Regions from separate parts of the Telluria sp. ZB4P36 genome, predicted to be linked through region 1. Evidence: predicted binding sites of a transcription regulator. Region 1 holds the regulator's gene; each other region holds the start of a gene.
What was found. Region 1 encodes sigma-54, which starts transcription at its own class of promoters, with help from an activator protein. Its sites were predicted from a motif close to TGGCANGNAANCTGCTTT; they were not measured.
Positions count from the first base shown of each region.

Region 2: AC56LK_RS09855 (PEP-CTERM sorting domain-containing protein) is a predicted target of sigma-54. The motif match lies at 1,021-1,038, and genes of this name have one in related genera.
Region 3: AC56LK_RS19010 (PEP-CTERM sorting domain-containing protein) is a predicted target of sigma-54. The motif match lies at 1,313-1,330, and genes of this name have one in related genera.
Region 4: prpB (methylisocitrate lyase) is a predicted target of sigma-54. The motif match lies at 1,187-1,204, and genes of this name have one in related genera.

Region 1 covers NZ_JCASIE010000023.1:58,410-60,607, reverse strand. The annotation lists gene hpf (ribosome hibernation-promoting factor, HPF/YfiA family) at 1-350, opposite strand, end outside; gene AC56LK_RS22140 (RNA polymerase factor sigma-54) at 409-1,884, opposite strand; gene lptB (LPS export ABC transporter ATP-binding protein) at 1,884-2,198, opposite strand, start outside.
Region 2 covers NZ_JCASIE010000005.1:124,086-126,283, reverse strand. The annotation lists gene AC56LK_RS09860 (GAF domain-containing sensor histidine kinase) at 1-901, shown strand, start outside; gene AC56LK_RS09855 (PEP-CTERM sorting domain-containing protein) at 1,069-2,142, shown strand.
Region 3 covers NZ_JCASIE010000016.1:56,136-58,333, reverse strand. The annotation lists gene AC56LK_RS19020 (AMP-binding protein) at 1-32, shown strand, start outside; gene AC56LK_RS19015 (MarR family winged helix-turn-helix transcriptional regulator) at 40-534, shown strand; gene AC56LK_RS19010 (PEP-CTERM sorting domain-containing protein) at 689-1,273, opposite strand; tRNA gene AC56LK_RS19005 (tRNA-Arg) at 1,497-1,571, shown strand; gene AC56LK_RS19000 (ATP-binding cassette domain-containing protein) at 1,723-2,198, shown strand, end outside.
Region 4 covers NZ_JCASIE010000015.1:18,381-20,578, reverse strand. The annotation lists gene prpC (bifunctional 2-methylcitrate synthase/citrate synthase) at 1-238, opposite strand, end outside; gene prpB (methylisocitrate lyase) at 256-1,146, opposite strand; gene AC56LK_RS18275 (cation acetate symporter) at 1,380-2,198, opposite strand, start outside.

The DNA of each region.
Region 1 (2,198 bases):
GCGGCGGCGGCTTCTCCGTTGTCCGGAAGGCGCTTGTGCGCCACGTGGTTATGGTCTTGCAGCATGGATTTGTGTTTCAGAACCTGCCTGTCCAGCCTGTCCATCAGCGTGTCGATCGCTGCGTACAGATCCTGCGCCGCGCTTGCCACATGCAAAATTTTGCCAGATACCTGTAGGTTGATCTCGGCTTTTTGCCGCTTTTCTTTTTCGGTGAGGTTATCGATGGCAAGGAACACGTGGGTGTCGATCACGTGGTCGAAATGGCGGGTGATGCGCTCGAGCTTATTCTGAACGTATTCACGGATGGCGGGGGTGACTTCGAGATGGTGGCCGCTGATTGTGAGGTTCATACACACTCCTTAGGGAAGGTGCCCTGCCCGTGCCACAAGGTGAGAATGGGCAGTAGCTTTACAGGGATTTGCGGAGGCTGACGGGCGGAATCTTGAGCGCTTCACGGTACTTGGCGACCGTCCTGCGTGCAATGACCATACCTTGTTCCCCGAGCATCTCCGCGATCTTGCTGTCGGATAATGGGTTCCTAGGGTCTTCTGCTCCTGTCAATTGCGCAATGAGTGCGCGGATCGCCGTCGAGGAGGCTTCTCCCCCCGCTTCGGTGGCGACGTGGCTTCCGAAGAAGTACTTCAGCTCAAACATGCCGTGCGGGGTCAGCATGTATTTCTGAGTAGTCACACGCGAGATCGTGCTCTCGTGTAGGCCTAGTGTATCAGCTATCTCACGCAAAACAAGAGGGCGCATGGCAACCGCGCCGTGGCTGAAAAAGTTGCGCTGGCGCTCGACAATTGCCTCGGCGACACGCAGGATCGTGTCGAAGCGCTGGCGCATATTCTTGATGAGCCACTTGGCTTCCTGCAGCTGCGCGCCCATCTGGCTTTCGCTCTTTCCCTGCTTGAGCAGGTTGGCGTACAGGGAGTTCACGCGCAGCTTCGGCATCACGTCCGGATTCAGCGACACCGCCCAGCCGCTCTTGGCGCGCCGCACGATCACGTCCGGCACCACGTAGTCGGACACGCCCGCGCCGAAGGCCGCACCGGGGTGCGGATTGCACTGGCGGACCACGGCCTGCACCTCGCGCAAGTCTTCGTCGTCGCAGTCGAGCGCATTCTTCAGCTTGGTGTACTCGCGCTGCGCGAACCAGGTCAGGTAGCCCTCGACGATCTTCAGGGCCAGGCGCCGCGTCACCAGCGGCACGCCCGGCATGCGGCGGATCTGCAGCGCCAGGCACTCGGCCGCGCTGCGCGCGCCGACGCCGACCGGATCGAGGCTCTGCACCAGCGCCAGCGCGCAGCGCAGCTCGTCCATCTCGATCTCGAGTTCTTCCGGCAGGCGCGCATGGATCTCGTCGAGCGGCTCTTCCAGGTAACCGTTGTCGTCGAGCGCGTCGATCACCAGCTCGGCCAGCGCGCGGTCGCGCTGGCTGCAGGCGCTCATGCGGATCTGTTCCGCCAGGTGTTCGCGCAGGGTGATGCTGTCGGCTTCCAGCTGCGGGCGGCCATCCTCGTCGTCGCCGCTGCGGGCGCCGCCGCCTTCGCCGCCCCAGTCGCTGTCGGCCTCGCCGCGCTCGCCCTCGCCGCCGCCACCCTCATCGAAGCCCTCGCCTTCCGCCTTGGCGCCTTCTTCGGCCGCCGGCTGCGGCGCCGGCGCATCGCCGTTTGCGGGTGCACTGTTGATGGCGCCGTCGGCCAGCAGGCGCACCGAGCGGTCGAGCGGATCGTCGAGCCGCTCGAGCAGCGGGTTGTCGTGCAGGATCTGCTCGATCTCCTGGTGCAGTTCGAGCGTGGACAACTGCAGCAGCCGGATCGACTGCTGCAGCTGCGGCGTGAGCGCCAGGTGCTGCGAGGTGCGGAGCTGCAGGGATTGTTTCATTACATCCTGAAGTGTTCGCCGAGGTAGACGCGCCGCACGTTTTCGTTGGCGATGATGTCGTCAGGCCGGCCCGAGGCCAGCACCGCGCCCTGGTTGATGATGTAGGCGCGGTCGCAGATGCCGAGCGTCTCGCGCACATTGTGGTCGGTGATCAGGACGCCGATGTTGCGCTCTTTCAGGAAGCGCACGATGCGCTGGATCTCGATCACCGCGATCGGGTCGACGCCGGCGAAGGGCTCGTCCAGCAGCACGAAGCGCGGGTTGGTGGCGAGCGCGCGCGCGATCTCGACGCGGCGCCGCTCGCCGCCCGACAG
Region 2 (2,198 bases), on a different contig from region 1:
CACCCCGCGCATCTACGGCTTCCAGAGCTACTTCTCGATTCCCGTGTTCCGGCCCGACGGCCAGTATTTCGGCACCCTGTGCGGCCTCGACCCGGAGCCGGCGCGCCTGACCGACGCCGTCACCGTCTCGACCCTGCAGCTGTTCACCGAACTGATCGCCAAACAGCTCGAGAGCGAGCGCTCGCTGGGTGAAGTCCGCGCCGCCCTGCTCGACGAACGCGAGACGGCCGAACTGCGCGAGCAGTTCGTCGCCGTGCTCGGGCACGACCTGCGCACCCCGCTCGGCTCCGTCCTGTCGGGCACCGAGATCCTGCTGCTGAAGCACCAGGACCCATCCACCCGCCAGGTGGTGGAACGGATCCGGCGCAGCACCCGGCGCATGGCGGCCCTGGTCGAGGACGTGGTGGACTTCACGCGCGGCCGCATGGGCGGCGGCATTCCGCTCGACCTGCGGCCGGTGAAGGGCGCCGACCTGCGCCTGTACGAGGTCGTGGACGAGCTCTCGGGACTGTATCCGGAGCGCGTGATCGATACCGCGATCCAGCCCGGCATGTCGCTGCATTGCGACCCGGAGCGGCTGGCGCAGCTGCTGTCGAATCTATTGAAGAACGCCCTGGTGCACGGCAGCGAGCAGCATCCCGTGTCCGTGGTCGCCCATGTGCGCGACGGCCGCTTCACGCTGCGCGTCACCAATGGCGGACCGGACCTCGGCCCCGCCGTCATCGACCAGCTCCTGAAACCCTACTGGCGCGCTGCCTCGCGCGCCGGCAGCGAAGGCCTCGGGCTCGGCCTGTACATCGTCGACCAGATCGCGCGCGGCCACGGCGGCGCGATCGAGATCGGGTCGAGCGCCGGTTCCACCTCGTTCACCTTCACGATGGCGGCGGACGCGCCGGCCTGATTTCCTCCATCCGGCGCGCCGGTGCTTTCTGTCGAGAATATTTACAGTACGCTAACACTGCTTTCGGCATCCCAACATAAGTTGTTGATTATAAATACGTAATGCATTCATGCAACTACGGGCACGATAATTGCTTTTCCCTTTGCAAACCAAACCAAAGGGATTCCATGAAACTTTCGCAGCTTACCCGCCATGCATTGGCAGCATCCATCCTGCTCGCGCTCGCGCAGCCTTCCTCTGCAGCCGTGATCACGGGCGCCGATTACGCAGGCGCGAATTTGTCGCTGCAACATGGCGACGTTATTTCCGGCAGCTTCACCAACATTGGCAGCTTTATCATTCCCACCGCAGCGACCATTTACATCGCGGGTGGTTCGCCCCTGTCCGTCTCTGCCCAGCGCATCGACATCAATGGCATCCTGAACGGCCGGGGCGCTGGTTATGCAGGCGGTGCCAACGGCACTGACGGCAAGGCGGGCACAGGCCCGGGCGCCGGCGCGGGTGGCCTGTACGGTGGCGCCGTCCACGCCTCCGGCGGAGCTGGCGGTGGCAATCGCGGCGCGGGTGGCTCCGGCGGATCCTCGTTCGGCTCCTCTCCTGGCATTTCGGCCGGCGGCGTCGCGAATGCGGCCGCGATGGGTTCAGGCGGCGGCGGCGCTGGCAACCACGGATGCTGCGGTAATGTTAACGGTGGCGGAAGGGGTGGCGCTGGTGGCGCCGGCGGTGGAAGCATCACGCTGAATGCGTTCAACGCCTTGTTCCTGACTGGATCGATTCTGGCAGACGGCATGCATGGCTTCCAGGGCGTCGCCGGCCAGTATCCGGCAAGCGGCGGCGGGGGCGGGGCCGGCGGCACGGTCAAGCTGTCTGGCGTGCTTTTCCTCAATGGCTTGATCGACGCATCGGGCGGGAACGGCGCCAGCTACATCGGCCAGCCAAACCCCGGCTCGGCATATGGCAATGGTGGCGGCGGTGGCGGCGGTGGATATGTCCTCCTCAGTGGCATGGCCGATTTCGGTGCGAATTTCAGCATCGACGTCAGTGGCGGCGCGGCCGGCGCCTCGCTCAACCTGGATGGCAACACGCCACGCAGCTCCGCCGTCAAGGCCGCGGCGGGAGTGAACGGTATCGCTGTCGACAATACGCAAGCGATGGCCGACGTGCCTGAGCCGGGAAGCCTGGCGCTGCTCGCCCTGGGCCTGCTCGGCTTCGCTTCGTCCCGTCGGAAATCCCGGAAGTAAGCAGCGCTTCAGCACCATCCAAGCCCGCCGCGCGCGGGCTTTTTTTCCTGCCCTGC
Region 3 (2,198 bases), on a different contig from region 1:
AGCGGTTTAAATTACGCATGGATGCGGTCTGAGGAAAACATGTCGGATTTCGAGGGCCACGAGCTCGACCTGGCCAGCCGCCTGCGCCAGGAGCACCACCAGTCGCTCAAGCTGTGGCTGCGCATGCTGTCCTGCACCGTGCGCATCGAGAACGAGATCCGCACCCGGCTGCGCGCGAGCTTCGGCATCACGCTGCCGCGCTTCGACCTGATGGCCCAGCTCGAGCGCCATCCCGACGGCCTGCGCATGGGCGAGCTGTCCAAGCGCATGATGGTCACCGGCGGCAACGTCACCGGCATCACCGACCAGCTCGAGCGCGAGGGGCTGGTGGTCCGGGTGCCCGACCCGCACGACCGCCGCGCCTGGGCGGTGCGCCTGACTCCGGCCGGGCGCAGCGCCTTCGCCGAAATGGCGGTCGTGCACGAACGCTGGATCGACGAGATGCTGGCCGATATCCCGGCCGGTGACAAGGCCAGCCTGATCGCGCTGCTGGCGTCGATGAAGGAGCGGCTCAGGGTGGACGAGGAGCGCTAGCTGTGAAATTGCAAGAGGTTGTTTCGGTCGATACCCTGGTGCGGGCGATGCCAGTTTTAATGATGGATCCACTCACGCAGCGTGTCTGCATGGATGAAGCGTTCGGCCGTCCCGCATTTCGCGAACCGGCCGAGATCGACGGGGCTGCCAGGGCTTAGCCCTTTGCAGCACCCTTGCGGCGCGTCCCTGCCGCGGCGGCCAGCAGGCCCAGGCCAAGCAGCGCGATGCTGCCCGGCTCAGGCACGTCGACCAGGTCGTCCGGCATGCCGGCCGTGGTGGTGTAGTGGCTGAGGCGGCCGATATTGCACTTGCTCTGGTTGCGCGCGCAGGCGCCGCCGGTCAGGTACTGGACCTGCTCGTCGGTCCAGACCAGGTAGCTGAGCTCACTCGTATTGCGGAAGAAAAAGGTGGTCGCCGTGGCATTGGTGCCGCCGATGCCGAACTTCAGGGCGAAGTAGCCCGGCTGGCTCAGGTCGGTGAGGAACCAGGCGCCCGGCATGCCAGGGACGGCGCTGGCGCTGCTCGCGTTCGCGTCGGTCTTGCCGCTCAGGACCAGGGTCTTATCGCCGGAAAACTTGCGCAGCATCTCGAGTTCCGCCGCATCACTGGAATTGCTCATCTTCGCTTCGCCGATCTTGACGTCGACCGCGTAGATCGGTGTCGCCAGTGCGGCGGCAGGCGCGCTCAGCAGTGCAAGCGCGCACAGCAGGGCAGGGAGGCGGCGAAGAATTGCGGTCATGTTCACTCACTTTGTAAATTGGAAACGAATGTTTTCTATTTAGCAAAGTGCGTGCCAGGTGGAAAATATTTATGAAAATCAATGATTTAAGGAAAATCGCTGCTGCCGCGAGGGGTGGCTTGTAAAGTTCTTCGACATCGGGCAGCCGGCTAGTTCTGCTTTGGCAAGACGGCTGGTACAATAGAGGACTGCACGAGGGCTGTTGCTTGCCCTTTGCGGATGTGTCGCCATAGTACAATGGATAGTACAAGGTCCTCCTAAGACTTAGATGCAGGTTCGATTCCTGCTGGCGACACCATCCTTACCTGCCCGTCCGGGCACTGCATTCTCCGCTTCTGTCATTCCTGGCATGGAAACTGGGGATCGCCGGCGCCAGTCGGTACAATGCGTGCTTCTTTCACCTTTTGCGCTCCTCGCCCCCTGAATGGCGGTGGGCGGTTCACGAAATCATGGCTGTCATTTCCCTCTCTTCCGCTCAACTGGCCTTCGGCCACGTCGCGCTGCTCGACCACGCTGACTTTTCCCTGGAGGCCGGAGAACGCGTCGGCCTGATCGGCCGCAACGGCACCGGCAAGTCCTCGCTGCTGAAAATCATTTCCGGCCGGTTCAGGCTCGACGACGGCCTGCTGGTCATGCAGCAGGGCGTCAAGATCGCCTACGTCGAGCAGGAGCCGGTGTTCGATCCCGCCATGAGCGTGTTCGACGCGGTGGCGGCCGGCATGGGCGAGCAGCAGGCCATGCTGGCCGAGTATGAATCGCTCACCGGGCAGTTCGGCGGCGACAACGACGAGGCGCTGATGGAGCGCATGCACGAGATCCAGCTCAAGCTCGACGCCATCGACGGCTGGAACCTGGCGCACAAGGTCGATACCACCCTCGACCGCCTCGGCCTGAACCGCGACGCGAAGATGGGCACGCTCTCGGG
Region 4 (2,198 bases), on a different contig from region 1:
GCTTGGCCTTGTAGCCCTTCAGTTCTGCCTGGGTAGGCAGCTTGCCGTGCACCAGCAGGTAGGCGATTTCCTCGAACTCGCAGGTCGTGGCGACGTCCAGGATGTCGTAGCCGCGGTAGTGCAGGTCGTTGCCGGTCTTGCCGACCGAGCACAGGGCGGTATTGCCGGCGGCGACGCCGGACAGGGCCACCGATTTCTTCGGCTTGAACGTTGGGGTCTCGTTGTTCTGGGTGCTCATGCGTCGAATCTCCTCGATTACTTGGTATTTTTCTGGGCAAACAGTGCGTCGAGCTTCCGCTCGTAGCTGTGGTAGTCGATGCGGTCGTACAGTTCGGCGCGGGTCTGCATCGTGTCGATCACGTTCTTCTGGGTGCCGTCGCGGCGGATCGCCTCGTACACGTTTTCGGCCGCCTTGTTCATGGCGCGGAAGGCCGACAGCGGGTACAGGGCGATGCTGACGTTGGCGCTGCGCAGCTCGTCGAGCGTGAACAGCGGAGTCGCGCCGAATTCGGTGATATTGGCCAGCACCGGCACCTTCACGGCATCGGCGAACTGCTTGTACATCTCCAGGCTGGTCATCGCCTCGGGGAAGATCATGTCGGCGCCGGCTTCCACGCAGGCGACGGCGCGCTCGATGGCCGCGTCCAGGCCTTCCACGGCCAGCGCGTCGGTGCGCGCCATGATGACGAAATTCTCATCCGTGCGCGCATCGGCGGCCGCCTTCACGCGGTCGACCATCTCGTCCTTGCCGACGATTTCCTTGCCCGGGCGGTGGCCGCAGCGCTTGGCGCCGACCTGGTCTTCGATGTGGCAGGCGGCGGCGCCGGCCTTGATCAGCGAGCGCACGGTGCGCGCCACGTTGAAGGCCGAGGCGCCGAAGCCGGTGTCGATGTCGACCAGCAGCGGCAGGTCGCACACGTCGGTGATGCGGCGCACGTCGATCAGGACGTCTTCCAGGCCGGAGATGCCGAGGTCCGGCAGGCCCAGCGAACCGGCGGCGACGCCGCCGCCCGACAGGTAGATCGCGCGGTAGCCGGCGCGCTTGGCCAGCAGCGCGTGGTTGGCGTTGATGGCGCCGATGACCTGCAGCGGGGATTCTTCCTGGACGGCCTTGCGGAATGCGGCGCCGGCGGAGTGGTGGGTCATGCTGGTCCTTTCGAATGATGCGTTGTCGATACCGTCTATCAATGCAAGCGGCGTGCCAGTAAGCTAGCGGTGCAAACTTTCTAATTAATCAAACACTTAGCGCAATACTCGGCTGGTTGACGTTTAGCCGGACAGCTCATCTGTTTCATCGTGATGCAACACGAAACGGCAAATGAAACATGATAACAATAAAAAACCCCGCGGCAGCGGGGTTGAGCGGGAAAACGGGAGACTTAGTGTGCCGTAGCTGCTGCCGCCCCGATACCGGTCTCGGAGCGCACCTCCTGCGCTTCGAAGCCTGCCCTGTCGATCGCCGCGCGCGGGCTCTTGTCGGTCACCGAGAAGAACCAGATGCCGAAGAAGCCCACCGCCATCGAGAACATCGCCGGCGAGGTGTAGGGGAAGATCGGCGCGGCGTTGCCGAGCACGTCGACCCACACCGACTTCGACACCAGGGTCAGCACGACCGCGGTCGCCAGGCCCAGGAAGCCGCCGACGGTGGCGCCGCGGGTGGTGCAATCCTTCCACAGCACCGACATGAACAGCACCGGGAAGTTGGCCGAGGCGGCGATCGCGAAGGCCAGCGACACCATGAAGGCCACGTTCTGCTTCTCGAACGCGATCCCGAGCAGCACGGCGATGACGCCCAGTGCGATGGTGGTGATCTTCGAGACCTTCAGTTCGTCGGCGCTGTTGGCCTTGCCCTTCTTGAACACGGTGGCGTACAGGTCGTGCGACACGGCCGAGGCGCCCGACAGGGTCAGGCCGGCCACCACCGCCAGGATGGTCGCGAAGGCCACCGCCGAGATAAAGCCCAGGAAGATGTCGCCGCCCACGGCCTGCGCCAGGTGGACCGCCGCCATGTTGTTGCCGCCCAGGAGCTTGCCGGCCGCGTCCTTGAAGGCCGGGTTGGTCCCGACCAGCACGATCGCGCCGAAGCCGATGATGAAGGTGAGGATGTAGAAGTAGCCGATCCAGGTGGTGGCCCACAGCACCGACTTGCGCGCTTCCTTCGCGCTCGGGACGGTGAAGAAGCGCATCAGGATGTGCGG